DNA from 4 places in the Pseudarthrobacter sp. 902506025 genome. Region 1 is predicted to be linked to each of the others. Evidence: riboswitches for the same ligand, from Rfam matches in the RefSeq annotation. Region 1 holds a riboswitch; each other region holds the start of a gene.
What was found. Region 1 has a riboswitch for cyclic di-AMP ahead of AB0280_RS18735 (C40 family peptidase). Riboswitches for the same ligand answer to the same signal wherever they lie in the genome.
Positions count from the first base shown of each region.

Region 1 (7,733 bases):
CCACCCCACCGAATCGCCCTACGGCAACCCGATCCCCGGCCTCGCCGCCCTGGGCGGACAGCCGGCCACCGGCTCCGCCGACGCGGTCATCAGCCTGGTGGAGGCCATGAAGGGCTACGGCCCCGCCTCTGCCGTGACCATCAGCCGGCTGGCCGAACCCATCCAGGTGGAGCCCGAACTGCTGGCGCAGCTGGACGAAGGCGGGATCCGGCCCGGCGCCGCCGTTGCGCTGGAACGCGTGGGAGATTACATCTCCGTGCGGGTGTCCGGAATCGAAGGGGCACTGGAGCTGCCGCCCGAGGTTGCCGCGCATGTTTTTGTCGCCGTCACCCAGCCCTGAGCCGCGCCTCATACCCCGGCGAAGCGCTTCCACGCAAAGATAACGGAATTGTTACCTAGGGTCTTAAGGCCCTATAGTGGAACCAATCGTTGATACTTAAGCGTTACCCGATCCGGAGCCGAGCTCTGCCAGCGGATCGGGTGCATGAGTCGTTACTGGCAGAGGCGGGGGAACCACAATTGGCGGCGGGGGACTGCCTTGGGGTGAAGTCCGTCAGCAGCAAGCCTCTCCAGTGAAGGATTCTTCCGGGAATACCCCTGTGCAGAAGCTTGCCCATGACGGGCCGGGTCTTTGATCTCTCTGACCCGAATCCGACAGCTAACTCCGCAGGCTTTTCCAGAGAGGAACCCTTCTTGACCATGCAGACCTCCCGGGGCCGCCGCCGCGCGGCAGGCCCCCCTTCGGCACCCCGGGTTGTCGAAGATGTCGCAGCGGAGCGCCCCCGCGATCTGCATCGTGACGCGCGCCGCCGCCGGGGTCCGTTCCGGCAGGTGACGGAGTTTGCCGCCGCCAGCGGCATTGGCCAGAAAGCCGGAATCGCCCTGGCCGCCACCGGTCTGGTGCTGACGGTCACGGTGCCCGCCACCAGCCCCGTCATGGCCACCGATGCCGCCGGCAACGCGCCATTGGCAGCCTCCGCCGTCAGTCCGCAGCCCCAGATTTCCGCTGATATTGGCGCCCAGATCGACTTCAGCCGTTCGGCAGTGGTGACCCAGGCCGACCCCGACGGGAAGCTGAAGCAGCTCCTGAGCGCCCAGTCCGCCGGCTCCGTCACCCGGGCAGCCTCGGCCGGCACCCTGGCCGCACCGCTGGCATCCCTCACCACCGCGTCGCCCTTTGGCTACCGGGTGAGCCCCATCACCGGCGGCTCCGGAGACTTCCACCGCGGCCAGGACTTCGTGGCGCAGTGCGGAACGTCCGTCCTGGCGGCCGCGACCGGCACCGTGACCTTCGCAGGCTGGCACCAGTACGGCGGTGGGAACCGGGTGGTCATCGATCACGGCAATGGGCTGGAGACCACCTACAACCACCTGTCGTCGTTCAACGTCAAGGTGGGACAGACCGTCTCCCGCGGCGAGGTCGTGGCGCTCAGCGGCACCACGGGCGCATCCACCGGCTGCCACCTGCACTTTGAGGTCCAGGTCAACGGCGAAGTGGTCGATCCCATGGGCTGGCTGTAACCGAATGAGTGTGCACTCTCAGATCGCAGCGACCTGCCGTGACCTGAATGTGACATTGAAACAAAACTGCTGTACCGTCTAACTCGCGTCAACTTTTCCGAAGTTGACGCTCTTGAGTGGATTGCCTAACTCTGCCACCGCTCAAGGTCCGTTCGCATTTCATCGTCTGGCAGGGGCGGGGGAACCAATTTTGGCCTTCATTTCCTGAAGGCCTTGGGGTTAAGTCATGAGCTTCCCAGGAAGCAGAGTGGCCGGGTGACTCCCATCCGAATCCGACAGCTCACCTCGCAGGCATTGGGAGAGGCTACCTTCGTGTCTTCACGCCATCATTCTGCGCGCCACCGTGCGCAAACAGTTCGCACCAACCCCCTGGACGCCGTGTCCAAGGCCGTCAGTGCAAATGCCGGGACCGTAGGCCGCCAGGCTGCCGTTGTGGCAGCCGCATCGGGCCTTATCCTGAGCATGGGCCTGCCCGCCACCGCAGCTGACACCACCGCTGGTGTCTCCGCATCCACCGAGTCCGGTTCGGCCCAGACGGCCCTCGCCGTCACCGCCGCCCCCACGGCTACGGTTTCCTTCGAGCGTCCCGCCGTCAAGACCACCGCAGCTCCGAAGGTGGAAGCGGTGCGTCCCCAGTCCATCGCCCCGGCCGTGCGCGACGCCGCTGCCACCGCAGGCCAGGACGCGGCCCCTGCCGCCAAGGCTGCCGAGACTGTCTCCGCCGCAACCTCCGGTATTGCAGCAATCGCCTACACCGGCATCGGCCACTCCTACGTCTGGGGCGGCACCAGCCCCGTCACCGGCTGGGACTGCTCCGGGTTCGTCCAGTGGGTCTACGCCCAGGCCGGCATCAGCATCCCCCGCACCAACGCGTGGAACATCATGACCCCCACCTCCACCCCGCAGCCGGGCGACCTTGTGGTCCAGAACGGCGGCGCGCACGTGGGCATCTACGTCGGCAACGGCATGATGGTCAGCGCACTCAACCCTTCCCAGGGCACGCTGCTCCACTCGCCTGCAGCCACCGGTACCTCGTCGTACTACCACCTCAACAAATAGTTCTTGGGCTTCACGCTCCAAGGGCTATTTCTTTGCCCAAAGCTTTTTCGCTAGAAACCACATCCCCGTTCGGGATGCGCCGGCGTACCCCCAAGATGCCGGCGCATCCAGCTTCCCTTTGCCTGCCTACACGCGGTTCGAAGGAAAAACGAAAGAGAGAACTGATGACGACTCGTGCTACCGCACGGCACCGCGCCGAGGTCACCAAAACCAACTCGATCTCTGTCATTGCCAAAGCTGTCAGCGACAACGCCGGTGGCATGGGCCGCCAGGCTGCTGTCATCGCTGCTGCTTCCGGCCTGGTCCTGACCAGCGGCATTGCGGCCAACGCCGCCGACACCAACGTCAAGCGCGATTCCGCTCCCGCATCCCAGATGGAAGTTGAATCCGTCGTCGACGCCCCGATCTCCGCGGCTTCCACCATTGCCATCAGCTACGAGAAGCCTGCCGTTACCACCACGCCGGCTCCCGTCGCCGAGCCTGAGCCCGAGGTTCAGGTACAGGAAGCTGCACCTGCCGCCCAGCCGGCTGCTCCCAAGGTCACAGCCAAGGTTGCCACGGCTGCCGCTCCGGCCGCCCCTGCAGCCCAGGCTTCGGCCAGCGGCAAGGGTGCTGCCATCCTGTCCGCAGCCTACGCGCAGCTCGGTGTCATGCAGGACTGCACCATGCTGGTGACCAACTCCCTGGCCGCCGTGGGCATCCACTTCCACGACTGGCCGGCCGGTTACCTGTCCCTGGGCCGCACCGTGAGTGCAGCCGAAGCGCAGCCGGGCGACCTTATCTACTACGCCAACGGCGGCTCGGGCATGGCCCACATCGCTGTGTACGCCGGCAACGGCATGGCCGTCCACGGTGGCTACAACGGAAACCAGACCGTGGTCTTCAGCGCGAACGTGGGTTCCGGCCCCGTCTTCATCCGCGTCAACTAAGCATTCCAGTGGCGGCCTGATCCAGCGCAGGCCGCGAATTGGGCAAGGGACCCCCGCCACCAGGCGGGGGTCCCTTGCGCTTTAGCGGGCTTCTCAAGTGGAGCCCTTGCCTTTCCCGTCTTCGGACCCGATTAGGCTCCGGGGCGGCGATTACCTGATTCTGCATTTCTTTGTTTACTCTTGTGATGTCGATCCATAGCCCGGACATGCCGGGGGCAGCCGGCCCTCGTGCCCCTGACGGGTGCGGCCGTGAAGAGGTAAGTGCATGCGCACTCTCGTTCTGAATGCTGGATATGAACCGCTGGCGGTTATCACTTTCCGCCGGGCGCTGGTGCTTGTGCTCACGGGCAAGGCAAGCGTGGTGGCCGAAGGGGATGACCCGGTGGTAGGGCCCACCGACGTCCTGGGCCGCCCGTCCGTGATCCTCCTCAACCGCTACATCCGGCCCCGGTACAACCACTCGACGGCAGTCAGCCGCAGGGGTGTGCTCCGGCGCGACGGACATAAATGTGCCTACTGCGGCAAGGCGGCGCACACAATCGACCACGTTCACCCGAAGTCCCGGGGCGGTGCCGATTCATGGGAGAACCTTGTGGCCGCCTGCCTGCGGTGCAACAACGTCAAGGGCGACCACACTCCCGCGGAAATGGGCTGGACCCTTCGGTTCGTGCCCGAGCCGCCGCACGGAACGATCTGGCAGATCAAGGAACTGGAGAAGCCGACGCCGGCGTGGGATCCGTTCCTGCTCCCGGAGCGCGCCGCCTGACGCCCTCGCGCTGCCCGGCAGCCCAGCTGATCGCTAGGCTGGGGGAGTGCAAAAGAGCATGTTGGTTTTCGACGCCCTGATCCTCGCCGGGGGACGGTCATCCCGGCTGGGCGGGGTACCCAAGCAGTCCCTGGTCTTCCAGGGCCAGACCCTCCTCGAGCGTGCCGTGGCCGCGGCAGCCGGGGCCCGCCGCACCGTGGTGGTCGGTGATGCGGGATCCCTGCCGGGAGAGTCCGGGGCCGCGGGTCTGGCGGCCCCGTCAACCCGGCCGTCCACCCTGCTGATGTGCCGCGAGGAGCCGCGGTTCGCCGGGCCTGCTGCCGCAATAGCCGCAGGCCTGGCCGCGCTGGCCAAGGGAGGCGAAGGGGCGCCCTACTGCCTGGTGCTGGCGTGCGACATGCCGCTGGCCTTCCAGGCGGTGGCTGTGCTGAAGGATGCCCTGACGCGCACCGATGTGGCGGACGGTGGGGGCGGCGTGATGGCTTGTTCCGGGGATGGCAGGGCCCAGCCCCTGGCAGGTTTTTACAGCATGGCTGGGTTAACAAAAGCCTGCGCGGACCTGGCAGCCCGCAACGCCCTGGTCAACGGATCCGTGCGGGCGCTCCTTGCTAGTCTGGACGTGCAGCTTGTCACGGTACCCGCCGGGTCCACATCCGATGTGGATACCTGGGACGATGCTGCCGCGCTGGGGATTTCCGCCGGGAACCAGCGCGCGGGCCAGGACCGGTTCATGGGCGGAGCTAACGTGGGAGGCAAGTCGTGAAAAGCCAGGACGAGACGCTGGAAGAGTGGTGCAGGGCGCTTCTCCAGGCCTACAAGCTTGAAGATGTCCAGGTGGATGTCAACGCCGTGCTGGCGCTGGCCGGCGTCGCTGCCCATGCGGTTGTCAGACCGGCCGCGCCGCTGACCACCTTCATCGCAGGCTTCGCCGCGGGACTGGCGGCTGCTCCCGGCAGGGAAATGGACGCAGCATCGATGGACGCGGCGCTGGCCGTTGCCCGTTCCCTGGCCGAAGACTACGACGCTGAAGCCGCCGGGACTCCCGGCGAATGACAGTAGAACCCCACAGCGATCCGGAGGCGCCACCGGGCAGTGATGCAGAGGCGCACAAAACTGAACAGCCGCATGATGCCCACCATCATGCGGCCCACACCTGGCAAGAAGCCCGGCAAGCTGCGTTCGATGCAGCAACCCCCATACCCCCCGGGCCGGTGGCGCTCCGGATAGCCCTGGGCCGACGGCTTGACCGGGACATCGTGGCCCTTCAGGACATGCCCCACTACGCGTCCTCAGCCATGGACGGCTGGGCGGTCAACGGCAGCGGCCCGTGGATCCCCGTGGAGCCCGGAACGCGGCTGGCACCGCACCAGGCCAGTCCCATCGCCACGGGAGGCCTCATCCCGCCCGGCGCCAAGGCAGTTCTTCGCACCGAAAATGCTGTCCTCAGCACGGACGATGAAGGGCTCCCCATCCTGATGACCGGCGGCACGGCGCGCCCGGGTGAGCCCCGCGCCGGAGAGCACATCCGCAAGGCCGGGGAGGAAGCATTGGAAGGGGACACCCTGGTCAAGGCAGGGGTGGAGCTCAACCCGGCACACCTGGCGCTGGCCGCCCTGGCCGGTTACGACGAAGTCCAGGTCCAGGGGAAGCCGGTGGTCCGTCTGGTGCTTACGGGGTCAGAGGTGGTGGAACAGGGCACGCCGGCCCCGGGCCAGGTGCGCGACACGTTCGGCCCCCAGTTGCCCGACGTCGTTGCCATGCTGGGCGGCATCACCGGCGGACAGCAGCGGATCGGCGATTCGTACGACGAATGGCTGGCGGCGCTTGAGGACGTGCTGCCGGAGGTGCCCGGCGCGCCGGACCTGCCCGCCGACGTCGTTATCACCACCGGGGGTACCGGGCGCTCCGGAACGGACCACCTGCGGCGGGCTGTGGCGGAGCTCGGCGGACGGCTCATCATCGACGGCGTGGCAATGCGTCCGGGACACCCCGCGGTTCTCGCCGAACTTCCGGACGGCCGCTTCGTCCTGGGGCTTCCTGGCAACCCGCTGGCGGCCATGATGGCCCTCTCCACCGTGGGTGCTCCGCTGCTGGCCGCGTTGGGGCACCGCCCCATGCCGCCCGTGGAGGAAGTGCCCTGCGGGACGATGGTTGAGCCGGACCCCGGACGCACCAGGCTGATGCCGTTCCGGCTGCTGTACGGCATGGCGTCTCCGGCGCAGCATACGGGACCGGGCATGATGCGCGGGCTGGCCGCTGCCGATGGGGTCCTGGTGGTGCCGCCGCACGGAGTGCAGCTGGGCGAACTGGTGCCGGCCTTCGCGCTGCCCTGGGGGCCGCCCATTCCGCGCCGCGGTGACGGGGAGGCCAAAGCCAAACCGCGGAGCACTGCCCGGACCGGCCAGCCCAAGGCCAAGCCGGCACCCAGTGGACCCGTGGACTGGAGCGCCCTCCTGGGCTAAGCCGGTCCTGGGTTGGTCCCGTGGGCCGGGGCAGGCTCTGTTGGTGCCATGATGGAGTAATGAACAGGCAGGGTGGAACATGGGACGAGTAACCCAGCGCCGCAAGGTGCACAAATATCTCCTGGATGGTTCTCCGGGTGCCCTGGAGTACCCGGTCCGCCACCGCGAGGATGTCCTCGCCGTGGAAGAACCGCTGGAAATCCGGCTGGGCGGGCTGTCCTACTCGGTCACCATGCGCACGCCCGGCGACGATTTTGACCTGGTGGCCGGATTCCTGGTGTCCGAAGGTGTTATCTGGACCCCTGAACAGCTGGTGTCGCTGCGGTTCTGCGCCGGCGAGGACGAAAACGGCGTCCAGACATTCAACGTGGTGGAGGCCCAGTTGCGGCCGGACGTTCCACTCCCCGACACCGGCCGCAGGGTCTATACGTCCAGCTCCTGCGGCATTTGCGGGACGGACTCCATCGAAGCCGTGCAGAAGTCCTCGCACCACAGCCCGCAGGCGGACCCGCTGACGGTGGACGCCAAGGTCCTGGCCTCCCTGCCGGACATGCTGCGGGAGTCCCAGCGCGTCTTTGATGACACCGGTGGCGTTCACGCGGCGGGCCTGTTCAGGATCGACGACGACGGCGCGCCACGGCTCCTGTGCCTGCGCGAAGACGTGGGGCGGCACAATGCGGTGGACAAAGTGGTGGGCTGGGCGCTGCGCGAAGGGCTCCTGCCGTTGACCGGGACGGTCCTCCAAGTGTCCGGCCGGGCATCCTTCGAGCTGGTGCAGAAAGCCTCGCTCGCCGGAATTCCCGTCCTGGCCGCCGTCAGTGCCCCGTCCAGCCTCGCCGTGGAACTGGCAGAAGCGAACGGTTTGACCGTGGCGGGATTCAGCCGCGGCACCAGTTTCAACATCTATGCCGGGGACTCCCGGATCCTGAGGCCCGAACCCGCCGTCCCAAGGACGTAGCGGCGCCAACGCCCGGGCCGGCCCGCTGCCTGGGCGCA
Region 1 covers NZ_JBFBKW010000012.1:81,742-89,474, reverse strand. The annotation lists gene AB0280_RS18745 (metal-dependent transcriptional regulator) at 1-340, shown strand, start outside; cyclic di-AMP (ydaO/yuaA leader) riboswitch at 478-689, shown strand; gene AB0280_RS18740 (M23 family metallopeptidase) at 700-1,521, shown strand; cyclic di-AMP (ydaO/yuaA leader) riboswitch at 1,650-1,829, shown strand; gene AB0280_RS18735 (C40 family peptidase) at 1,900-2,580, shown strand; gene AB0280_RS18730 (NlpC/P60 family protein) at 2,745-3,509, shown strand; gene AB0280_RS18725 (HNH endonuclease) at 3,775-4,275, shown strand; gene mobA (molybdenum cofactor guanylyltransferase) at 4,322-5,038, shown strand; gene AB0280_RS18715 (DUF6457 domain-containing protein) at 5,035-5,328, shown strand; gene AB0280_RS18710 (molybdopterin molybdotransferase MoeA) at 5,325-6,737, shown strand; gene fdhD (formate dehydrogenase accessory sulfurtransferase FdhD) at 6,817-7,695, shown strand.

Region 2 (7,733 bases), on a different contig from region 1:
CATCTTCGGATTCTCGTCCCTCAGCATGCTGGTGCCCGAGGCACTCATGGGCGTGGCCGCCGTCGGCGTCCTCTACCTGGCGGTCAAGAGGGTCTCAGGACCGGCCGCAGGGCTGCTGGCCGGCGCCGCGCTGGCGCTGACGCCCGTGGCTGCGCTCATGTTCAAGTTCAACAACCCCGACGCCATGCTCACCCTGTGCCTGGTACTGGCGGCATACTTCACCATCCGGGCCACCGAACGGGCTGGCTGGAAGTGGCTTGTTGCGGCCGGAGCCGTGATCGGACTGGCTTTCCTCACCAAGATGCTGCAGGGCTTCCTGGTCGTTCCGGCGCTGGGACTGGCCTACCTGTGGGCCGCCCCCACCCCGATCGGCCGCCGGTTGGCACACCTCGTGGGCGCACTGGGAGGCATCATCGTGGTGGCCGGCAGCTACATCGCCCTCTTCCAGCTGACCCCGGCTTCAGCCCGCCCGTACATGGCCGGGTCCACCACCAACAGCTTCCTGGAGCTGACCTTCGGCTACAACGGCCTGGCCCGCATCACCGGCTCGGGTGAAGGCATGCCCGGCGGCGGAGCGGCCGGCGGGCCCGGCGGCGCCGGCGGCGGTTTCGGCGGCGGCAACAGTGGATTCGGCGGCGCTGCTGGCCTGCTGCGGATGTTCGGGACGAGCTTTGGCGGCGAAGTGTCCTGGCTGCTGCCCGCCGCCCTCGTCCTGCTGGTTGCCGGCCTCTGGTTCACCCGGCGGGAAGTCCGCACCTCGATGGGCCGTGCGTCGCTGATCCTGTGGGGCGGCTGGCTCCTGGTCACCGCGGGTGTGTTCAGCTTCATGAGCGGCATTGTCCACCCCTACTACTCTGTGGCGCTGGCACCTGCGATCGCGGCACTGGTGGGAACCGGTGCCGTGGAACTCTGGCGCGGCCGGGCGTCCTGGCCGGCCAGGATTGTCCTGGCCGCAACGGTCCTGGGCACCTCCATCTGGTCGGCTGTCCTCCTGGGCCGCGACGCGTCCTGGCTCCCCTGGCTGCGCATCGTCGTCATCGTCCTTGGCGTCCTTGCCGCCGCCGGCCTGCTGCTCCGCGTTGACGGCCTCGGCACCGCCGGACGGTTCCGGCGCGCGGGCGCTGTCGCCGTCGTCGTCATATCCCTCCTGGCCGGAGGACTCGGGGCGGGTGCCTGGACCGTGGCCACCGCAGCGTCCGCGCATTCGGGTTCCATTCCGACGTCGGGGCCGGCAGGTTCGGCGGCAGGCGGCTTTGGGAACCGGGCAGCTGATTTCCGCGGCGACCGCACCGGCGGTACGGACGCCGCCACCGGAACCGACAGGTTTGACCCCGCAAACGGAATGGGCGGCGCAGCCGACGGCGCCGGTGGTCCCGGCGGGGCCGGCGGCCCCGGTGAGGGAACGGCCGATGCCGCAGTGACCGCGCTGCTCTCCTCCACCACCACGAAGTGGTCCGCGATCGTCTCCGGCGCCAGCCAGGCAGCAAGCCTGGAACTTGCCACGAACACCAACGTCATCGCACTCGGCGGCTGGAACGGCGGGGATCCGTACCCCACGCTCGCCCAGTTCCAGGACATGGTGTCCAAGGGCGAGATCGGATATTACATCCAGGGCGGCGGCATGGGTGGCGGGATGGGCGGCCGGGGCGGCAACTCGGAGGTGGCGGCCTGGGTGCAGGCCAACTTCCAGGCCCAGACCGTGGGCAATTCCACCGTCTACGACCTGGCCAAGTAGCCCGCCATGGCCAGCCGCTACCCCAGCTCCATGACTTCAGGCCCAACAACCGGGTCCACGCGCCCCCGCCTGCATCACGCGTCGGGAGGGGGCGGGGCCACCACGGCCCGGGGGACCAGGCCCGGCAGCCGGCGCCGGGATCCCCTCGGCCGACGGCGGAACCTCGAACTGGCAGCGGTGCTGGCGGGCACGGCGGCGCTGTACTTGTGGAATCTCGGGGCGTCCGGCTGGGCCAACGCCTTCTACTCCGCCGCGGCCCAGGCGGGTTCGCAGGACTGGACGGCCTGGTTCTTCGGTTCCTCGGACGCTGCCAACTCCATCACGGTGGACAAGCCGCCGGCGTCCCTGTGGGTCATGGGGTTGTCGGTCCGGCTGTTTGGGCTGAACCCGTGGAGCATCCTGGTTCCTCAGGCGCTGATGGGCGTAGCGGCCGCCTGGCTGCTCTACCTGTCCGTGCGCCGGACCGCGGTGCACGCCACCGGAGATGCCACCGCTGCCCACCGGGCGGGCTTGCTGGGAGCCGCGGTGTTGGCCCTCACCCCGGTTGCCACGCTGATGTTCCGGTTCAACAACCCGGATGCCCTGCTGGTGCTGCTCATGACGGCGGCCGCGTACGCGGTCCTCCGCGCGGTCCAGGAGGACCGGTTGCGCTGGCTCCTGCTGGCCGGGGTGTTCCTGGGCTTTGGATTCCTGGCCAAGCAACTGCAGGTCCTGCTGGTGGTTCCCGGTTTTGCCGTGGCCTACGCGGTTGCGGGGCCGGGCAGGCTGGGCCGGCGCCTGCTGCGGCTGGCCGCGGCCGGGGCGGCGATGGTGGTTTCCGCGGGCTGGTGGCTCGTGGCCGTGCAGCTGACGCCGGCCGGCATGCGGCCCTACATCGGCGGTTCGCAGGACAACTCCATCCTGGAGCTGACCCTCGGCTACAACGGACTGGGCAGGCTGACGGGCGACGAAACGGGCAGCGTGGGCGGCGGCAACGGCTGGGGCGTTCCCGGCCTGTTCCGGATGTTCAACAACGAGTTCGGTGGCCAGATCGCCTGGCTGCTGCCCTCCGCCCTGATCCTTGCGGCCGGCCTGCTGTGGGTCGGCCGACGGGCACCGCGGACGGATCCGGTGCGCGCGTCCGTGCTGGTCTGGGGCTCCTGGGTGCTGGTGACCGGCCTGGTGTTCAGCTTCATGGCGGGCATCATCCACCCCTACTACGCCGTGGCGCTGGCGCCGGGCATCGCCGGGCTGACCGGCCTGGGCGCAGTCCTGCTGTGGCAGCACAGGCAGCAGGCGGCCGCCGCAATCGTGCTCGCGGCCGCAGTGGCCGCGGCAGCCCTGACGGCGTTCTCCCTGCTCGGCACCACCTCGGCCTACGGCCCCTGGCTGCGCTGGGTGGTCCTTGCAGGCGGGCTGGCCGGGGCAGCAGGAGCGGGCTTCAGCAAGTTCCTGGGCATGCGTTCGGTGCAGCGGGCGACGGCGGCCCTGGCCATCACGGCGTCGCTCGCCGGACCGCTGGCCTACTCCATCTCCACGGCGTCCACAGCGCACAGCGGGGCAATCGTCAGTGCCGGCCCCACGGCCGGCTTCGGCGCTGGGCCGGGCGGTGCTCCCGCCGGCGTCCGGAACAGCCGGAACGGGTCCGGCCCGAACAGCACCGGCGGTTCAAGTATTGCGGGGCAAAGCAACACAAACCCGGGCAGTACGGCACAAGGCAATACGGGGCACGGCTTCCGGCAGCCGAACGCCCAGGGCGGCACGGGCTTCGCGGGTGGCCGCGGGGGTGGCGTGGGTGGCCTCCTGGGTGCGCCCACGCCGTCGGCTGACCTGGTCGCCGCGCTCAAGAGCAGCGCCTCAAGCTACACCTGGGCCGCGGCCGTGGTGGGCTCCAACAACGCCGCGGGTTACCAACTGGCAACGGAACTGCCGGTCATGGCGGTGGGCGGCTTCAACGGCACCGACCCCTCCCCCACGTTGGCGCAGTTCCAGGACCTGGTAGCCCGGGGAGAGATCCATTACTTTATCGGTGGCGGAGCCATGCGCTCCACCACCGGTTCGGACGCTGCCACCCGGATCGCTGAGTGGGTGGCAGCCAATTTCACGTCGCAGATCGTTGGCGGCACTACGGTCTACGAACTGACCGGCCACTAGCGGAGGACGCCCCGGGGACCCGGCCGAATGATGCTCTGGCACGCGAGTGCCCGGGGTGAAGGGTGCCCGGGGCCCGGGCAGTCCATTACGGGGATACTCCCTCCGCAGTCACACAACCCGACGCGCTGCCAGCCGTGACTTCCGTTACCTAAATGTGACTTTCACTTAATCTTCCTGTACCGTCGATTGGGTGCGGTCCCCGTTCGGGCCGCATATCCCGGGTTGACGCCAAGCTCTGCCGCTTCCCCGGATTTCCGATTGAGCAACGGCAGAGGCGGGGGACCCACCGTCCCGGGCAATGAATGCCCTTGGGGTTAAGCCAGTACGTGATTTTTCCGTACGGCCGGATGCCCTCATCCGAACCCGACAGCTAACTCCGCAGGTGTGAGAGGCGATCAATCATGTCCAAAAACACGGCAGAAGCACGCCTGCATGCCAAGGCTAAACATAAGGCCACGCAGCAGGCAAAGAAAAACACCCTCGGCCGCAGGGCCGGAATCCTCGCAGTATCCTGCGCGGTTCTGGTTGGGGTCGGCGCAGCCGGCCAGGCCACCAGCAGCATGGCCCCGGTGTCATCGACCCAGGCAACCCAGGCAGCGTCCGATGCCCAGATGAGCATCGAGAAGAGCGACATCCGCTCCAACCCGGTGGAGAGCCCCGCTCCCGCCGCAATCGCAGTGGCACCGCAGGCGGCGGAGCCCGCTCCCGCGGCCCCGGCACCCGCCGCCCCCGCGCCGGCCGCGCCAGCGCCTGCACCGGCACCGGAACCTGCACCCGAGCCCGCCCCGGCTCCTGAGCCGGCACCCGCCGTCGCGGTCAACGACCCCGCCGGCGCCCAGGCCTACGCCGCCAGCCAGCTGGCCACATTCGGCTGGGGACCGGACCAGATGCAGTGCCTGCAGACCCTGTGGACGAAGGAATCCGACTGGACCACCACGGCCACCAATCCCAGCAGCGGGGCGTACGGAATCGTCCAGTCCCTCCCGGCCGAGAAGATGGCCAGCTCCGGCGCGGACTACCTCACCAACTACCGCACCCAGATCAACTGGGGCCTGGATTACATCAAGAAGAGCTACCAGTCCCCCTGCGGCGCACTGAACTTCCACCTGGCGCACAACTGGTACTAGGCACCTCTCTCCCGCGGCTGCGCGTCGAAGGACCACCCTCCGCGGAGCCTGCCCCGCATTGACCGCGGCCGACGGCGCGTCCCGGCTCTCCGCCGTCGTACGCCTTGGGCAGGGGCACAGCAGAGCATTGCAGCATCACCACTGCCCGCATCCAAACGGATGCGGGCAGTGGTGTTTTAACCCCAGGCTGCCTTAACCCTGGTGGTTTAAGCTGCAGCGCCCTATGGTGCGGACGTTAGGGTCGCGGTGGTTTCGGTTGCGGCGCCTGTGGTTGCGGTGCTTTCGGTTGCGTCCGGCCCGGCGTTCCGCCACGGGATGTACTGGACGGACCACTTGTTGCCGTCCGGATCGGCGAAGTACACGAAGTGGCCCCACGGCAGCACTTCGATATCACTGACGTCCACTCCGTTGTTCTTCAGGTGGTCGTGTGCGGCCTGGATGTCGTCCACCACCAGCTGCAGGTTTGACCCCGTGCCCGGAGGTGCGTCCACCAGCCCCTCCCCCAAACAGATGGAGCAGGCGGATCCGGGCGGCGTCAGCTGCACAAAGCGGATGTCGTCCGAAGGCCGCTCGTCATAGTCGGCGTTGAAGCCCACCCTGTTGACGTAGAAATCCTTGGCGCGGTCGACGTCGGACACGGGGACAAAGACAAGTTCGAGTTTCCAGTCCATCCGCACAGGCTAGCGGCGGTGATCCTGCCGGAAAAGGGGGAAGGCTACCCTGCGATGCCGTACAGGCGGTCGCCTGCATCACCCAGGCCGGGAACGATGTAGGACTTCTCATTGAGCTTCTCGTCGATGGAGGCCAGGACGATGTGCACGTTTGCGTCGCCCAGTTCCTCCTCCAGCTTGGCCAGGCCCTCCGGGGCAGCCAGCAGGCAGATGCAGGTGACGTCGGACGCGCCCCGCTTGAACAGGAACTTGATGGCCTCGCGCAGCGTACCGCCGGTGGCCAGCATGGGGTCCAGGACGAATACCTGGCGGCCGGTCAGGTCCTCCGGCAGGCGCTCCGCGTAGGTGATGATGTCCAGCGTCTCCTCGTCCCGGGCCATGCCCAGGAAGCCAACCTCGGCGGTGGGGACCAGCTTGGTCATGCCCTCCAGCATGCCCAGGCCTGCGCGGAGGATGGGGACTACCAGCGGGGTGGGCTTGGTGAACGCCGTGCCAATGGTGGTGCTGACGGGGGTTTCGATGGTGACGGGCTCCGTGCGGACCTCCCGCGTGGCTTCGTAGGCCAGCAGGGTCACCAGCTCTTCCGTCAGCTGGCGGAAGACCGGCGACGGCGTGTTCTTGTCCCGCAGGACGGTGAGCTTGTGGGCGACCAGAGGGTGGTCAACAACGAGAGTACGCATCCCCCAAAACTATCATCCGGCGGTGTCCTTGTTGTGGCTGCCGTGGGCATGCTCGTTGCCGTCCCCGCCGTGGTGGTGCACTTCCTCTGCCACCACGTCACGGACGATCGGACGGTCGAACGACGGAGCCGCACCGGCGTGCTCCCGCCTGCGGACCAGGTGGAACAGCCTGTGGGCCAGGATCACGACGCCCACCCAGGTGAGGCCCAGCAGCCACCCTGCCATGACGTCCGTCAGCCAGTGGTGGCCTAGGAAGACGCGGCTGAGCCCCATGGCGATGATGAAGAGCGCGCCGGCCGTGATGGCGGTGACGCGCACCAGCATGGTGTTGAACTGGAGGCAGATGAGGTACACCACCAGGCTGATCACCACGGTGGTATTCAGGGTGTGGCCGCTGGGGAAGGAGGGTGAATCCTCGTAGGGGGGCACCGCGTCCGCATGGTCCGGGCGGGTGCGGCCCACCAGTTTCTTGCCAAAGGTGGTGGCCATGATGGAGACCCCCGCCGCACCGCCGATCAGGACGAGCGGGCGCCAGTTCCGGCTGAGGAACGTCAGCCAGGCGGTCAGGATACTGGCAAGGATGGGCATGCCGATGCCGCCGCCGATGTTGGTGAAGCCGGTAACGAACGCATCAAGTCCGGGGCTGCGCAGGCTCTCGGCCAGGGCCAGGGCAGGCTTGTCCAGGTTGGCCAGGCCGGCAGAATCCACCACGTTGTCGTACACCTCGGCACCCAGCAGTGCCAGGGACACGATGATGACGCCGCCCACAAGGATGGTGAGGACGAGCGCCGCGTAAGGTTTGAACCAGAGACCTAGCCGATCCCGAAGAGTGTCCATGGTGCCTCCCGGCATCCGTAAGTAACCTGAGTATCCCCGAAACTATCATTGAGCCATGCCGTTGCCCGAAAAGAAACATGATGCCTGGATGGGCCTTGCCTTGGCGGAAGCCCGCAGGGCACTCGCCACGGAGGATGTTCCCATCGGCGCTGTGGTGATAGGGCCGGACGGCGGGGTGCTGGGTTCCGGCCGGAACCAGCGGGAGGAACTGGGCGACCCTACGGCCCATGCCGAGGTGGTAGCCATCCGTGAAGCGGCGGCACGCCTGCAGGAACGGGCACGCCTCGACGGCGGCCGCGCCGACGGCTGGCGGTTGTCCGACTGCACGCTGGTGGTCACGCTGGAACCCTGCGCCATGTGTGCCGGAGCGATTGTCCTGGCCCGGATCCCGAGGGTGGTGTTCGGGGCCTGGGACGAGAAGGCCGGCGCCGCAGGCTCGGTGTTCGACATCCTCCGCGAACGCCGGCTCAACCACTGGGTTGAGGTGTACCCGGGAGTCCGCGAGGATGAGTGCGCCGTGTTGCTGCGCGGGTTTTTCGCCGGTCACCGC
Region 2 covers NZ_JBFBKW010000014.1:11,205-18,937, reverse strand. The annotation lists gene AB0280_RS19680 (glycosyltransferase family 39 protein) at 1-1,735, shown strand, start outside; gene AB0280_RS19675 (ArnT family glycosyltransferase) at 1,766-3,868, shown strand; cyclic di-AMP (ydaO/yuaA leader) riboswitch at 4,103-4,264, shown strand; gene AB0280_RS19670 (hypothetical protein) at 4,270-4,995, shown strand; gene AB0280_RS19665 (glyoxalase superfamily protein) at 5,217-5,666, opposite strand; gene upp (uracil phosphoribosyltransferase) at 5,711-6,346, opposite strand; gene AB0280_RS19655 (phosphatase PAP2 family protein) at 6,359-7,183, opposite strand; gene AB0280_RS19650 (nucleoside deaminase) at 7,239-7,733, shown strand, end outside.
Region 2: linked by a shared signal. The riboswitch ahead of AB0280_RS19670 (hypothetical protein) and the one ahead of AB0280_RS18735 (C40 family peptidase) in region 1 are both predicted to bind cyclic di-AMP.

Region 3 (7,733 bases), on a different contig from region 1:
AGCCTGCCCGGACAGGTGTGGGGCGCGGTTGACCGCGCCGATGCGGTCTTCCACGCCGGCGACTGGGTGGAGGCGGCACTGCTGGACGAGTTCGAACGCAGGAGCAGGCGCCTGCTGGGGGTTTTGGGCAACAATGACGGCCCGGAGCTGCGGAGGCGGCTGCCCGCGACCGCCACCGCAGTCCTGGATGGTGTCCGTTTTGCCATGGTCCACGAGACCGGCCAGGCAAAGGGCCGGGAACAGCGATGCGACGCGCTGTTTCCCGACGCCGACGTCCTGGTGTTCGGGCACAGCCACATCCCCTGGGATACGGTGTCGCCGAACGGGCTGCGGCTGTTGAATCCAGGATCGCCCACCGACCGCCGCCGCCAGCCGGCATGTACCTTCATGGAGGCCGTGGTGGACGGCGGGCGGTTGGCGGAGGTCAGGCTGGTGGAGGTCCGCCGCGACTGAGCCCGCGGAGCAGCTTGGCAGGGCGGCGGATTTCTGCCTAGGGTAGGAACCGTAAGCATGCTTAGTTTTAGTGGTTGCCCCGGCAGCCCGGGGCTGCTGCACCATCCGGGCGAAGAACCAGCCCGCGTCCAGCACGAACAGGAGTACCACCATGACTGACCAGTACACCTTCCGTAATCCCGTGACTGCCTACGAAAAGATCTCCCCGCCCAAGCAGCACCAGCCCGAGCCCGGACTCGATGCTGAGCTGGCGCCCAAGGCCGACCTCGGGGAAGAGACCTACCGCGGCACCGGGCGACTGGAAGGCCGCCGGGCCATCGTGACCGGCGCGGACTCGGGCATCGGGGCAGCAACGGCGATCGCTTTCGCACGGGAGGGCGCCGACGTCGTGCTTTCCTACCTCCCGCAGGAAGAGGAGGACGCCTCGCGCATTGCCGGACTCATTGAGGCCGCGGGCCGCAAGGCCGTCAAGGTACCCGGCGACCTGAAGGACTCCGCCGTGTGCCGGGAACTGGTGGACACGGCGGTGGCCGTGCTGGGCGGGGTTGACATCCTGGTCAACAACGCCGGAAAACAGGTTGCGCAGGAGGACCTGCAGGACATCAGCGACGAGCAGTTCGACCACACGCTGAAGACCAACGTCTATGCCATGTTCTGGGTGACCAAGGCCGCCGTGCCGCACATGCCGGCGGGCTCAACCATCATCAACACCACGTCGATCCAGGCCTACAACCCGTCCCCCACGCTGGTGGACTACGCCACCACCAAGGCCAGCATCAACAACTTCACCAAGGGCCTGGCCCAGCAGCTGGCGCCCAAGGGAATCCGGGTAAACGCGGTGGCCCCGGGGCCCATCTGGACGCCCCTGCAGGTCAGCAGCGGCCAGCCCAAGGAGGAACTGCCCGAGTTTGGCCAGTCCACTCCCCTGGGCCGCGCGGGCCAGCCCGCCGAGCTTGCCCCCGCCTATGTCTTCCTGGCCTCGCCCGAGTCCAGCTACGTCGTGGGCGAGACGCTCAACGTCAACGGCGGCAGCCCAACACCGTAGCGCGCCCCGGGCTCCCCGCAGCAGCGGGGCAGCCGCCGGAGGTCAGCCGGCCGCGTCCTGGCCGGCCAGGAGCTCGTCCGTGGCCGGGTCCGGTTCCCCGTTGAAGAACTGGGCGAGGACGGTCTTGAACACTGTTTCTCCGGGCGCCGCCCGGAGGAACAGTGTCATGCTGGAGCGGAGTTTCCTGGCGTCGATACCGCCGAAAATGTCTTCGGCCGACCGGTCGGCGTGGTTTGCCAGGACCAGCGCGCACTCCAGGAGCCGCGGACCCAGCACCTCGTGGTCCAGGTAGGCGCGGGCCTCCGCCAGCGAGGAAATGGCGTACTTGCGGGACGTGTCGCTCTGTCCCAGCCCGGCAATCTGCGGGAAGACAAACCACATCCAGTGCCCGGACTTCCTGCCGACCTGCAGCTCGCCCAGCGCCTGCTCATAGGTTCCGCCGGTGTTTTGGGCGGCAACAAAACGCTCAAGGTCAAACGGTTCATTCATGTGGATCTCCTCGGTACGTTTCAAATGGACAAGTCTTTTTCAAGGGCGCCGGCCGCCTCACGCAGCTGGGGGTCCGGGTCTTCCCGCCACCGCGCCAGGACAACGCCTGCCCGCTGCCGCTCGCGCTTCCCCAGCCCCGCCAGCCACGGGACCAGGACGTCGGTAAGAAGGGGCCCGGTCAGGTCGGCCGCCTGCGCGGAGCGAAGGAAGCCCTCCAGCCGGGTCAGGTCAGAGTGACGGAGCAGCCGCACCCGTGACTGCAGCAGCACCACCGCTGCCAGGCGGCGCTCGAACACCGGCCGGGAACCGGGCCGCGGCTGACCCCACAGGGCGGACGCCAGCATGACCGTGCCGTCATGGTCCAGGTCCTTGAACTTCCGCAGCGCATCACGCACGGTCCCGCGGACGGCCCCCACGGACGAACCATAAGAGGCCAGTACCCCGCCCAGCCGGGCCCCGACGTCGTCCGCCCGGTACCAGGCGCCCTCGTTTTGGAGGGTCCGGTCCACGAAATCCGCCGCCGCGGACACAACGTCCGCCGTGCCGGTCACCGCCCGCGCCCGGACGCCGCATGCCGGATGCAGTACGGGGTCCAGGGGCGGGCTTCCAGCCTGCCCTCGGCGATGGGCTCCCCGCAGACGGCGCAGGTGCCATAGGTCCCCGCCGCCAGCCGGGCAAGGGCCGCCTCAATCTGGTCCAGGCCCGCCGAACTCTGTTTCAGGAGCGCGGAGGCCTGTGAGAGTTCGAAGGCGATGGTGGCACCCTCGGGATCGTGCTCGTCGTCGACGTTGGAATCCTGGCGCGCCGAGTTTGCTGCCTCGATGTCCGCCCGCAGCGCCGGCAACAGTGCCAGGCGCCGCGCCCGCTCCTCTTCGAGCAGCGCACGGAACCGTTCGAAATCTGGCATGTTGACAGCCTAACGCGTCAGTCAGTACCAGTTCAGGGATGCGGAGTGGTTCCAGGCCGCGCACGGGGAACCGTAGCGGTCGCGGATGTAGCCCAGGCCCCATTCGATCTGGGTGCGGTAGCTGGTGAGCCAGTCACCGCCGGCGCTGGCGTACTTCCCCGGGGGCAGGGCCTGCGGAATCCCATAGGCTCCGGAATAGGCGTTGGTGGCGGTGGTCAGCCAGTTGGACTCCTTGGTCCACAGCTGGGCCAGGCACAGGAACTGGTCCTGGCCCCACCCGTAGGCGGGCAGGCGTCCGGACGCGTAGCTTTTGGCCCCGGCGGGGTCGTTCACCGCACCGCCGGGAACAGAAGGCACGACGACGGCGGGAGGGCTTGGCGGGGCCGGTGCCGGGTCTTCCGGAGCGGGAGGGCCGGGGTTGCTGACGCCGGGATTGCTGACGGCGCCGGGGGCCGGACCGGGTTGGGCCGGATTGGCCTGGCCAGGGTCGGCAGCGGGTGCGGGCGCCTTTGGCTGCCGGGCTGCCACTGCGGCCGCCCTGGCTGCAGCCTCCGCCTGCCCGCGGGCCTGCTCCTCAGCGGCGGCACGTTTGGCCGCCTGGGCCGCCTCGTAGGCGGCCAGTGCGGCCTGGCCCTGGCGGTACTCACCCTCCATGGCCGCCGTCGTACCTTTCAGGGTGGCGAGCTGGGCGGTCAGCTCGCTGCCGTGCCGCTGCTCCTCTGCGACGCGCCGGGCCAGCGAATCCTGGGCGGAACGTGCGGCGTCCAGTTTTGCTTTCGCTTCCCCGGACAGGCGTTCCCGCTCGCTCCTGGCGGCTTTTTCCTGTTCGGTGAGGGCGGTGGCCGTCTTTTCGGCGGCGGCAGCATTGGCGACCAGGGTGGCAGTCTTGTCGCCCACGAGCTTGACCAGGTTGAGCCCCTGGACGCTGTTGGTTTCCAGGGCGTCCAGCGCGACGAAGAATCCTGCATTGGTACCGCCGGTCTTGTAGGACTGGACGGCCAGGGCACCGATGTCCTTCCGGTGCCGGGCCAGCTCCGCGTTGGCACGGGCAGCGTGGGCGGACAGGGTATCCAGGCGGGAGGTGGCTGCCTGCAGCGCGGCGTCTGCGGCGGCATAGTCGGCGGCCGAGCGCACGGCCATCCCGCCTGCTGCCTCCGAATCCGCCTCAAGGTCCGTCAGGAGTCCATTAATGGTGGCGATTTCTGCGGCTTTTGCCGCTTCGGACGATTTCGCCTCCTGCACGTCCGCCCAGGAGGGATACCCGCCGGGCGGTGGCGGCTCGTCGGCCGCCGCCGGCAGCATGGTGCCTGCGGCCAGGGCAAGGGCCAGGAGGCCTCCCTGCCAAGGGAGCCTCGCGATGGTCACGAACAGGGGCATAGTCCGGAAGCTTACCGCCGGATTCCCGCGCAACGCAGGCTGCTGTTTCCACATTGTTACCGTGCTCAACAGGAAAAGTATCAGCAGAGGTCCGCCCAGGAACGCCCTGGAATGTCCAGACGTTTGCGCAATGCGAGAGAAGAACCTCGTATGTTATCCAAATGTGACAATTGCGATGCACCTGGGTTATGGTCGACTGGTGTCCCTCTCAGACGGGACATTCCCGTCAGCATGCCGAGCCCTGCCGCTGATCATGGGATCCAACCGCTCCAGTTGGCAGGGACGGGGGAACCAAGTTTCCACGGCCATATTGTGGCCTAGGGGTTAAGTCGAATGCGCTTCCGCCTACCGCGGAGCCGCTTCCGGCCGGGTATCTCCAGCCCGAACCCGACAGCTCACCCCGCAGGCATGGGAGAGGCGATCAACCGTGTCAAAAAATTCCATTTCAGCCCGTCACCGCGCGACTCCGGCCCGCTCCATTGTGCTCGAGGGCCTCGCCGTAACAGCAAAATCCCAAGCCCGCTCGCTGGGCCGCCCGGCGCTCGCCGTTGCTGCAGCGTCCGGCATTGCCTTCGGAGTCGGCGCCCCGGCCCATGCAGGTGTATCCGGCCCGGACACCACTGAGCAGACCAGCGTCCAGGCCACCTCGGCACCCGCTGCCCCGGCCGCAGCCCCCGCTGCAGCAGCAGGCAACGTCCACACCGTCGTTTCCGGCGACACCCTTGGCGCCATCGCTTCAGCCTACGGCGTCAGCCTCAATGACGTGCTGTCCGCCAACGGCCTGGGACTGTCCTCGATCATCTACCCGGGCGACCAGATCCAGATTCCGGGCGCAGGCTACACCGCAGCCCCGGCGCCGGCCCCTGCAGCAGCACCCGTGCAGGCCGCAGCCGCCACCGCTCCGGCGAACACCGGCATGAACATGTCTTACGCCTCGGCAACCCCCGTGGCATCAACCACCGGCACCGGCACCGGCGCAGCGATCCTCGCCTCGGCCTACGGCCAGCTGGGCGTCAAGCAGGATTGCACCGCCATGGTCGAGAAGGCGCTGCGTTCCGTCGGCAAGTCCGTGGGCGACCTGGCCCCCACCCAGTTCTTCCAGTACGGCACCGTTGTAGGCGCTCCCGCCCCCGGCGACCTGATCATCACCTCCGGCCACGTGGGCGTTTACGCAGGCAACGGCCAGGTTGTCAGCGGCGGCGTCAACGGCTTCGACACGCAGGTGCACTCCATCAGCTGGCTCGGCGGCTACTCCGCTGTGCGCGTAGCCTAGTCTTCGCACTGTCCGGTGCCCTTGGCGGCCCCGGACGAAGCAGGAGGGTGGCAGCCGGGAATACCGGTTGCCACCCTCCTGTCGTTTTGCCCCCGCGGCCCGCTGCGGTCAGGTGCCGCAGAAGGTCATGTAGCTGCCGAAGTCGTCGGGCGCCCCCTGCAGGTAGCGTTCCAGGCCGGGCCGCTCGGTGAAGGGGGCGCTGACCGCCTCCAGCAGTTGCTGCAGTGGAGCCAGGTTTCCGGCGGTGGCAGCGGACAGCGCCTCTTCCACCAGGTGGTTCCGCGGAATGTAGGCCGGGTTCACGCTGTCCATCAGCTCCGGGTCAGGTTGCAGCGCCTGCCACCGGTCCAGCCAGGCATCGAGGGCGGCCAGGTCGAGGACCATGCCGCGCACGGGACGAAGGTCCCCGCGGGCCGCTTTGCCCAGGTTGCGGAAGAACAGGGTGTAGTCCACGGGTCCGTCCTTAAGAAGGTCGAGGACATCATCCACCAGGGCCCCGGCGCCGTTTTCATCGACGCTGTCCAGTCCCAGCTTGGCCGTCATCCCGCGGGTCCATGCCTGGCTGTAGTGGCCCCGGAAACTGCCCAGGACCTCCACTGCCGGGGCCACGGCCTTCTCCTGGTCCTTGTCAATCAGCGGCAGCATGGCCTCGGCGAGCCGGGCCAGGTTCCATTCGGCCAGGACAGGCTGGTTGGCATAGGCATAGCGTCCGCCGACGTCAATGGAACTGTAAACGGCGGCCGGGTTGAAGGCATCCATGAACGCGCACGGGCCGTAGTCGATGGTTTCCCCGGAGATGGTCATGTTGTCCGTGTTCATGACCCCGTGTACGAAGCCAACGAGCATCCACCGGGCCACCAGCTCCGCCTGGGCGGAGACGACCGCCGCGAACAGCGCAAGGTAGGGGTTGTCGGCATCCGCCGCGTGGGGGTAGTGCCTGCCGATGGCGTGGTCCGCCAGCCGCTTCAGGAGGTCCATATTTTCGGTGGCGCGGGCGTACTGGAAGCTGCCGACGCGCAAATGGCTGCCCGCAACCCGCGCCAGGACGGCACCGGGCAGCATGTCATCGCGCCGGACCTGCCGGCCGGTGGCCACGACGGCGAGTGAACGGGTGGTGGGAATGTGCAGTGCGTGCATGGCCTCACTGACTATGTACTCACGCAGCATGGGCCCGACCACGGCACGGCCGTCCCCCGCGCGGGCGAAGGGCGTTCGCCCCGAACCTTTGAGATGGACGTCCAGGAGGCGGCCGGCCCGGTCAGTGACCTCGCCCAGCAGCAGGGCCCGTCCGTCGCCGAGCAGGGGCGAATACCCGCCAAACTGGTGTCCGGCGTACGCCTGCGCCACGGGTGTGGCACCGGCCGGCACATGGTTTCCCACAAGGAGCCGCACACCCTCGGGGCTGCGCAGGTACTGCGGGTCGAGGCCCAGGTCCGTTGCCAGTTTCTCGTTCAGGACGAGGAGCTCAGGGCTGGGCGCTTCCTCGGCCTGCCAGGGCACGGCGAGTTCCGCCAGTTCCCGGGCGAAACGGCCATCGAAAGTGACCGTGGATTCAGCTGCTGCCGTCATGGTTCAACCCTATCGCCGTTGTTGGGGCCGCAGCCTCTGCCGCTGGTTGCCGCCGCCGTGGGACGGGGATGCGGTCAAGGTCGTTGGCGGCGATCACGGTAACCCCCGGAGCCCGTGCCTGCGCCTGTTGTTCCAGCACGGAAACGTCGTCGCCGTACCGTGCGGAGAAGTGGGTGAGCACCAGGGTGCGGGCCCTGCCGGAGGCCGCCAGCTCCCCGGCCTGCCCGGCAGTGAGGTGCAGGTATTGCCGTGCCAGGGCGTCGTCGTCGTCACTGAACGTTGACTCGGTGACCAGCAGGTCAGCCCCGTCCGCCAGGTCCTCGGCGCCCGGGCACGGCGCGGTGTCCATAATGAAGGCGAAGCGCTGGCCCGGCCTGGGTACGCTCACATTCTCCAGCCTGACTGCCCCAAGGACGCCGTCGCGTTGCAGCCGGCCCACATCCGGCCCTCCGATTCCTGCCGCCCGGAGCCGCTCCGGCAGTAACGTGCGTCCGTCAGGCTCCCTTAGCTGGTAACCGTAGGTCTCGATGCGGTGCCTCAGGGGCTGCACCTCCAGGCAGTCCGCCACGGGCCCGGCGCCCGAATGCGGGTGGAGCCGCAGGTCGATGCCGGGCGAACCC
Region 3 covers NZ_JBFBKW010000001.1:817,447-825,179, forward strand. The annotation lists gene AB0280_RS03675 (metallophosphoesterase family protein) at 1-453, shown strand, start outside; gene AB0280_RS03680 (glucose 1-dehydrogenase) at 605-1,498, shown strand; gene AB0280_RS03685 (DUF1810 domain-containing protein) at 1,541-1,987, opposite strand; gene AB0280_RS03690 (DNA alkylation repair protein) at 2,008-2,538, opposite strand; gene AB0280_RS03695 (TraR/DksA family transcriptional regulator) at 2,535-2,894, opposite strand; gene AB0280_RS03700 (coiled-coil domain-containing protein) at 2,916-4,271, opposite strand; cyclic di-AMP (ydaO/yuaA leader) riboswitch at 4,524-4,695, shown strand; gene AB0280_RS03705 (C40 family peptidase) at 4,699-5,544, shown strand; gene AB0280_RS03710 (protein adenylyltransferase SelO) at 5,653-7,113, opposite strand; gene AB0280_RS03715 (ribonuclease Z) at 7,097-7,733, opposite strand, start outside.
Region 3: linked by a shared signal. The riboswitch ahead of AB0280_RS03705 (C40 family peptidase) and the one ahead of AB0280_RS18735 (C40 family peptidase) in region 1 are both predicted to bind cyclic di-AMP.

Region 4 (7,733 bases), on a different contig from region 1:
GGCCGGAAGGTACGGGCGATGGCGGTGTCCATGCCGGCCCGGATGGACCAGGGGTCCACTGTCTGCAGCACCAGGGGACCGGTGACGCAGTGGGACAGGAAGAGGGCATGGGGGCCATGGATCAGGGTGGCGTCCCGGATTGCGGACAACCGGGCCGCGGCGGCGCGGGCGGACGGGGTGGACCGCCGGTGTTTTCCCAGTCCGGTGAGGCCGCCCACGGAGCGGGCAAAGGCCGAAAGTTCTTCGCGCCGGGCCAGTTCGTACACGGTATCGCAGCGGTTCCTGATCTCTGCCGGAACCGGAACAGGACCCGAGAAAGTCAGCAGCGTGACGGCAACGCCAGGGGGGAGGTGCAGGATCACTTCGTACGGGATCATCGAGCTTCCATCCCCCAGTTCCGGATCCCGGTTGGGCACGCTTTCCGTCACGTACAGGAGCTTCATTGCAAGAGTGTACTGGATCACATCGTCCCCGGAGGGTTGCTTTAGGCAACCTTGAGGGAAGCCGAAAAAGGGCGACGGCGGGAGGTCCCGCCGTCGCCCTTTCACCTGGGTGCGTGGCCTGCTACTGCCAGGCGCGCACGTAGTCCACCATCATCTGGGACGGCGCGCCGTAGGCCGGGTTCGTGGAGGAGGCGCCGACATTCAGCACGATGTACTGCGGGGCATTGCCGTCGTCGGTGGGGTAGGACTTGACCTTGACGCCGTCGAAGTACACGTCCGAGGAGTTTGCCATCCGGTGCAGGCCAAAGGTGTGGTACTCGTTGGCCCAGTTGCCGCCCACGCCGCCCTGGTTGTGGGAGCCGGAACCGGAGTGGTAGTTCACGGTCATCTTGGCCTGCAGGACCTCGGCGATGTCATTCTCGCCGGTGGCCGGCCACGACTGTCCGGTGGTCCAGAAGGCAGGCCAGTTGTAGAGGCCGTTGGCGTTGCCCGGGAACTTGATCCTGGCCTCGACGTAGCCGGTGGTGAACTGGAAGCCGGTCCCCGCCCCGCCCTTCGGGTTGGTGGATACCAGTCCGCCGGAGGTGGATGAGCTGAGCCCCAGGGCCAGGTTCCCGTTGGCCACGGAGACGTTCGCCGGGCTGGTGGAGACCTTGTTCATGGTTCCGCAACCGGGGGAGAACCAGCAGCCGGACCACTTCGCGGTGTCCAGTCCGGCCCCGTTGAACTCGTCGGCGAAGGTCATGGTCCAGTTCCCCGGGACCCCGGCGGGCGCAGGCGTCCCGGTGCTGGCCAGCTGTGCCGCCGCAGGCGCCACGGCGATGGGGGCCTCGGAGGGAGGGGCAGGGGCAGCGGGTGCCGGTACTGCTGCGGGGGCAGGTGCCGGTGCCTCTGCCGGGGAAGGAGGGGCGGCAGGAGCGGCATCAACTGCCGGGACCGGCGCTGGAGCGGGGACCCGAACGTCGGGAGTTTGGGTGGGTGCGGCGCTGCCGGCATCCTCTGCACTCGCCACCCGCGCCACGTCAGCGGTTCCGTCACCGTGGGTCAGGCCCAGGCCAAGGGAACCTGCTCCGAGGAGTGCTGCGGCAAGACCGGCGGCAAGGGGCCAGCGGCGGCGCGCCCGGGCCGGAGCACCGGACTTGGAGGCCGGGGATGTCCCGGCGGGATCTGTCTCATTTTGATAACGGTGCGCTCGTGTGGCGCTGCCTTTGCGGGGTGCGGGCATGGGGATGCTACCTCTCGTCGCCTGCGGAGTTAGCTGTCGGGTTCGAATGAGGGCATTCGGCCGCGTGCTGCGGCTTCACCCCAAGGGCAGGCGCGTGGCCGTGCCCGGGACGCTTGGGTCCCCCGCCTCTGCCTGGAATCTGGTGAATCACGGACGCGGCAGAGTTGGGCGGCATCCGGGACTGGAGCCGGCTGGGGGCGGCCCCCGGACGACCGTACACGAAAAGGGTCCAAGAATCACAATTAGGTAACGGACCTCACTGAGTTGGCGTGGCGCTCCCCAGTCGGCAAAAGTGCATTGGTAATAGGCGCCACTGACGGCAGGGTTTTCCACATGGCTGAACCTACGGCTGCTGCCCACCTCCACCGGGGCTAGCCTAGGGTCAGGCGCGAATCGCCTATCGGGTCCAAATGCACTAAGATATTGAAGTCTGTGCTGCGTCCTGCCTCCGTTCCGGCGGCAAGGCATTGCACGGAATCGCAAATGAACCTCCTGTTACGGAAATGCCGTAACCGCTTAGCCCAAAGGAGGTGGGTTCACATATGCGTCCTTACGAATTGATGGTAATCATCGACCCCGAGGTCGAAGAGCGTACCGTTGAGCCGTCGCTTCAGAAGTTCCTGAACGTCATCACCAACGATGGTGGAACCATCGAAAAGGTTGACATCTGGGGCCGTCGCCGTCTGGCTTACGACATCAAGAAGAAGTCCGAAGGGATCTACGCCGTGGTGAACTTCACTGCCAAGCCGGAGACCGCCAAGGAACTTGACCGCCAGCTGTCTCTTAACGAGACCATCATGCGCACCAAGATCACCCGCCCCGAAGAGCAGAAGGTTGTTGCTGAGTAATTCAGCACCGTCTTCATTCTTTACCCCGCAGGAAACGCACTCTTCACCCAGGATCGAACAAGGAGGCAGTAGATGGCAGGCGAGACCACCATTACGGTCATCGGTAACCTCACCAATGACCCGGAATTGCGGTTCACACCGTCAGGTTCGGCAGTAGCGAACTTCACCATCGCTTCCACCCCCCGCACCTTTGATCGCCAGTCCAACGAGTGGAAGGACGGGGAAACCCTGTTCCTCCGCGCTGCCGTATGGCGTGAAGCAGCCGAGAACGTCGCCGAATCCCTGACCAAGGGCATGCGCGTCATCGTGACCGGCCGCCTGAAGAGCCGTTCCTACGAAACAAAAGAAGGCGAAAAGCGCACCGTTATCGAGCTTGAGGTCGACGAAATCGGCCCCAGCCTGCGCTACGCCAATGCCAAGGTCAACCGCACCCAGCGCTCCGGCGGACAGGGTGGCGGCGGCTTCGGCGGCGGCAACAGCGGCGGTGGCTTCGGAGGAGGCAACTCTGGTGGAAACCAGGGCGGCAACTCCGGTGGAGGCTGGGGCGGCGGCAACCAGCAGGCTGCACAGGACGATCCCTGGGCTACGCCCGGTGTCTCCAACGCAGGCGGCTGGGGCAACGGCCCCGATTCCGAACCTCCCTTCTAAAACCCAAATAACGGCCCGGCGCCGGGACTGCCCGGGTGCGAAACGCACCCAAGGCACTGCCGCCGTCGGACCACCACCATCCCGTGGATCAATATCCACGGGCTCCCTAGAATAGGAGCTCCACGATGGCTAAGGCTGAACTCCGTAAGCCCAAACCAAAGTCCAACCCCTTGAAGGCCGCTGACATCACTGTCATCGACTACAAGGACGTAGCATTGCTGCGCAAGTTCATCTCCGACCGCGGAAAGATCCGTGCCCGTCGCGTCACTGGCGTCACGGTGCAGGAACAGCGCAAGATCGCCCAGGCAATCAAGAACGCCCGCGAAGTTGCTCTGCTGCCTTACTCCGGCGCTGGCCGCGGCTAAGGAAGGGATTAACTAACATGGCAAAGCTCATTCTGACCCACGAAGTCACCGGTCTCGGTGCTGCCGGCGATGTTGTCGAGGTCAAGGACGGTTACGCACGTAACTACCTGCTGCCCCGTAACTTCGCCCTGACCTGGTCGAAGGGTGGCGAGAAGCAGGTTGAGTCCATCAAGGCTGCCCGCGCCGCCCGCGAGCACGCTTCCCTGGAAGATGCTCAGAAGCAGGCCGCTGCACTGTCCGCCAAGCCGGTCAAGCTGGTCGTCAAGGCCGGCGAGTCCGGCCGCCTGTTCGGCACCGTCAAGCAGGGCGACGTCGCCGACGCTGTTGAGGCCGCTGGCCTTGGCAAGATCGACAAGCGCAAGGTTGAACTGCCCGCACACATCAAGTCGGTCGGTTCCTACCAGGCCAACGTCCGCCTCCACGCTGACGTTGCCGCTGTGATCGAACTGGACGTGGTGGCAGGAAAGTAATTTCCCCACTCCACGTCACGACCCCCGTCGCCGGACTCCGGCGGCGGGGGTCTTTCGTTTGTGCGGTGGTAGCCTGCTCCGGTGAACCCGAACCCCCGCCCCCGCCCCTTCCACCAAGTGGATGTTTTCGCCGGCCTGGCCTACCGTGGAAATCCGCTCGCCGTCGTGCTTGATGCCCAAGGCCTGGACGCGGCAACCATGCAGCACTTCGCCAACTGGACCAACCTTTCGGAAACCACCTTCCTGTTGCCTCCCCGGGATCCCCGCGCCGATTACCGGGTCAGGATTTTCACCGGGAGCGAGGAGTTCCCGTTTGCGGGCCACCCGACGCTGGGCTCTGCCCATACCTGGCTGGAAAGCGGAGGGGTGCCGAAGTCCGACGGCTGCGTGGTGCAGGAATGCGCGGCGGGGCTTGTCCGGATCAAGCGCGACGGCGGGAGGCTGGCTTTCGCGGCGCCGCCCCTGACGCGATCCGGCCCCGTGGAGGAGCCCGTCCGCCGGCAGCTGGCAGCGGCGCTGCGCGTGGCCCCCGGCGACATCGTCGACGCGTGCTGGCTGGTGAACGGGCCGGAATGGATCGGTGTCCTGCTGGAGTCCGCCGGGCAGGTGCTGGCCCTGGAACCGGACCACGCAGCCATGGGCGACCTAAAGATCGGCGTCATAGGGCCGCACGCTCCCGGCGTCGGCGCCGACTTTGAGGTGCGCACGTTCCTGCCCGGTGACGCGATGGCGGAGGACCCCGTCACCGGCAGCTTCAATGCCGGTGCAGCCCAATGGCTGATGGGAACCGGCAGGGCGCCGGAGCAGTATGTGGCCTCGCAGGGGACCGTGCTGGGCCGGGCCGGGCGCATCCATGTGAGCGCTGAGGGCGGGGACATCTGGGTGGGCGGCGAATCGACCACGTGCATCCAGGGAACCGTCCTGCTCTGATCAGGGTCCCGCAGAACCTCCGGGAATACTCCGCCACCTGCGGCAGTTCAACGGTATAGATGCAAACGCATGTATGATGATTTGAACGAGCACCAGGAGAATGCCATGGAAACCCGCCGCATCACCGTCCTCTCCGCAGGACTTGGCGTACCCTCATCCAGCCGGCTGCTGGCCGACCAGCTTTCAGCGGCTGCTGCGAGGCAGCTTGAGGCAGGCGGCTACCAGGTGGCCGTGGACGTCGTCGAGCTCCGCGACCTTGCGGTGGACATCGCCAACAACTTCGTCACCGGCTACGCCGCCCCGAGGCTGGCGGACGTCATCGCGGGTGTGGAGGCATCGGACGGAATCATCGCCGTGACCCCGGTCTTCAGCGCCTCCTACAGTGGCCTCTTCAAGTCCTTCATCGACGTCCTGGATCCCAAGTCGCTGGATGGCAAGGCCGTCCTGCTGGGCGCCACCGGTGGAACGGACCGGCACCAGATGGTCCTGGACTACGCTCTTCGGCCCCTGTTCAGCTACCTTCGGACGCGCATTGCGGCCACCGGCGTCTTCGCTGGGCCCCAGGACTGGGGAACCGCCGAGGAAGGCGGGGCATCCCTCGCGGACCGGATCGAACGTGCTGCCGGGGAGTTCACCCGCCTGCTGGAGGGCCTTCAGCCGGGCCGGAAGTCCGCCCCGCTGGAATCCCTCCCGTTCGAGCAGTTGCTGGCCGGTATTTCCGGATCCCGCTAGTCGTCCAGCAGCGCGATGAATTCCCGTGCCTGCTTGAGTGAGATATCGGAGTGCCGCGTCAGCGCCGTGGCCGCCGCCTCGGTGTCGCCGCTCCGGGCCAGCGTGCGGATCCTTCCGTAGATCTCGTCATTGAGCATGTTGCTGCTGACTTCCCGGGTCACGTCGCCTTTGCTGGCGATCGCCCGGTAGCGGTACGGGAACCGCTGCGGCTCGTCGTCGTCCTCCTCGAGGACCGGTACGGGCTCCTTGCCCACGTAGGGCTGGGGGTGGGCCGCCAACGCGCCCACCGCATCGCGTGAGGCCCGCAGCCCTTCACCGGTGACCTCGTAGTAGAGCTTGATGGCGGCCATGGCCTGGCCCTGCGCGATCAGGGCGTAGATCCGCCGGTGCTGTTCCTCCGTCAGGCGCCCGGCAGCTGTCCGGGCCAGTTCCTGGGGTGTGGCGGCGGGCTGGGACGGGGCGGCGCCGCGGGCTGCTTTGCGCCTGCGGGCGGCGCTGTATGCCACCAGGACCCCCGCAATCACCGCGAGCAGGATGAGGACCGGGGCCACAAGGGATTCCATTTTCATGAGCCGTTCTTTGTACTTCCTGGCCGTTGCCAGGTGCGGTTGCTTTGCTGGCCACCCGCCCGGATATATTCCTGCTGCTGGTTGTGCTGCTGGGCGTTCTGGCTGGGGTGGGTAGCCGCCGCCAGGCGGGCCCTGGCAGCGGTGGCAGCCTGGACCTGGGCTGCGTAATGGCGTGCCGAGCGCTCGGCAAGCTCGCGCTGGTATTTGTCGGCTTCCGACGTTCCCGCATCACGCGGCCGCAGTGCGGTGGCAATGCCCCAGATGAGCGCCACTAAAGCTATCGCCGGCAACAGCACCAGCAGGAGATCGCCCATACGTAGAGCTTAATCCAGATTGGGTTTATCCACAGCAATATTCACGTGTGCGCATACAGGCCCTGGCGCGCGGCAGTCAAACTTCCGGCACGGAATATGAGGAGCACCACGGGCCTGCGGAGAGGGACGCTCCGGGGACCCTGCAGCCCTCCTGCCGCTGCACATCCCCTTCAGCGCCTGTGGATGAAATTCCTTGGAGGAAATATTTACTCCACAAGCAAGCCCTCCTGTTTCCGCAGGTCAGACGCTGAAAGTGGGCCAAAAAAATTTTGTATCCACAGAGTTCCCCACAGGCTGTGCACAAGCTATGCCGCATACTGCACAGGTTATCCACAGGGCCTGCGGCATGCTGGCTTTGCGGGTGGCGCCGTGGCGGCTAGCGTAGCGGGGTACCTGTTCTCCACAGTCGAAACAGGGTCCCTGGGTCGGTTTTCGGGGCCCTTCGCGCCGCCTCCCACGTCTTTCTGTGGAAAAGCTGTGGATATTGGGGATAACTCCGGCCCGGAGCTGGTTTCCGGACCCCGGAGCTTGATTGTCAGGGCCTGCGGGTAGACCTGGATGGGTGGCGGATCCGGTTGTCGGAGGCCGTGAACAGGATGGACCACCGGGCCGCACGCCCGGTACAAATGGAGGACGGCAGCTTTGTCAATCGCGCATCTGGACCCTGTTGAGGCAACCCGTGGATCGGACGCGAGCCGGAAGCCGCCGCAGGACATCGCCGCCGAACAGTCGGTTCTTGGCGGCATGATGCTGTCCAAGGACGCCATCGCGGATGTTGTTGAAATCCTCCGCGGCCAGGACTTCTACCGCCCGGCGCACGAGACCATCTACGAGGCCATCATCGACCTCTATGGCCGCGGGGAGCCCGCGGACGCGGTTACGGTATCCGATGAACTGACCAAGCGTGCCGAGATCAACAGGATCGGCGGCCCTGCCTACCTGCACGAGCTCATCCAGACCGTGCCTACTGCAGCCAACGCCGGCTACTACGCCGAGATCGTCGCTGAACGTGCGGTGCTTCGCCGCCTGGTGAACGCCGGCACCAAGATCGTCCAGTTGGGCTACGGCTCCGACGGCGAGGTGGAGGACCTGGTCAACCAGGCCCAGGCGGAGGTTTACGCCGTGGCTGAACGCCGCACCGCCGAGGACTACGTGGTGCTGAAGGACGTCATGGAGTCCACGGTGGACG
Region 4 covers NZ_JBFBKW010000005.1:90,369-98,101, forward strand. The annotation lists gene AB0280_RS11620 (glycosyltransferase) at 1-443, opposite strand, end outside; gene AB0280_RS11625 (glycoside hydrolase family 16 protein) at 565-1,668, opposite strand; cyclic di-AMP (ydaO/yuaA leader) riboswitch at 1,672-1,823, opposite strand; gene rpsF (30S ribosomal protein S6) at 2,211-2,516, shown strand; gene AB0280_RS11635 (single-stranded DNA-binding protein) at 2,589-3,164, shown strand; gene rpsR (30S ribosomal protein S18) at 3,290-3,529, shown strand; gene rplI (50S ribosomal protein L9) at 3,547-3,999, shown strand; gene AB0280_RS11650 (PhzF family phenazine biosynthesis protein) at 4,081-4,929, shown strand; gene AB0280_RS11655 (FMN reductase) at 5,035-5,661, shown strand; gene AB0280_RS11660 (hypothetical protein) at 5,658-6,224, opposite strand; gene AB0280_RS11665 (hypothetical protein) at 6,227-6,544, opposite strand; gene dnaB (replicative DNA helicase) at 7,187-7,733, shown strand, end outside.
Region 4: linked by a shared signal. The riboswitch ahead of AB0280_RS11625 (glycoside hydrolase family 16 protein) and the one ahead of AB0280_RS18735 (C40 family peptidase) in region 1 are both predicted to bind cyclic di-AMP.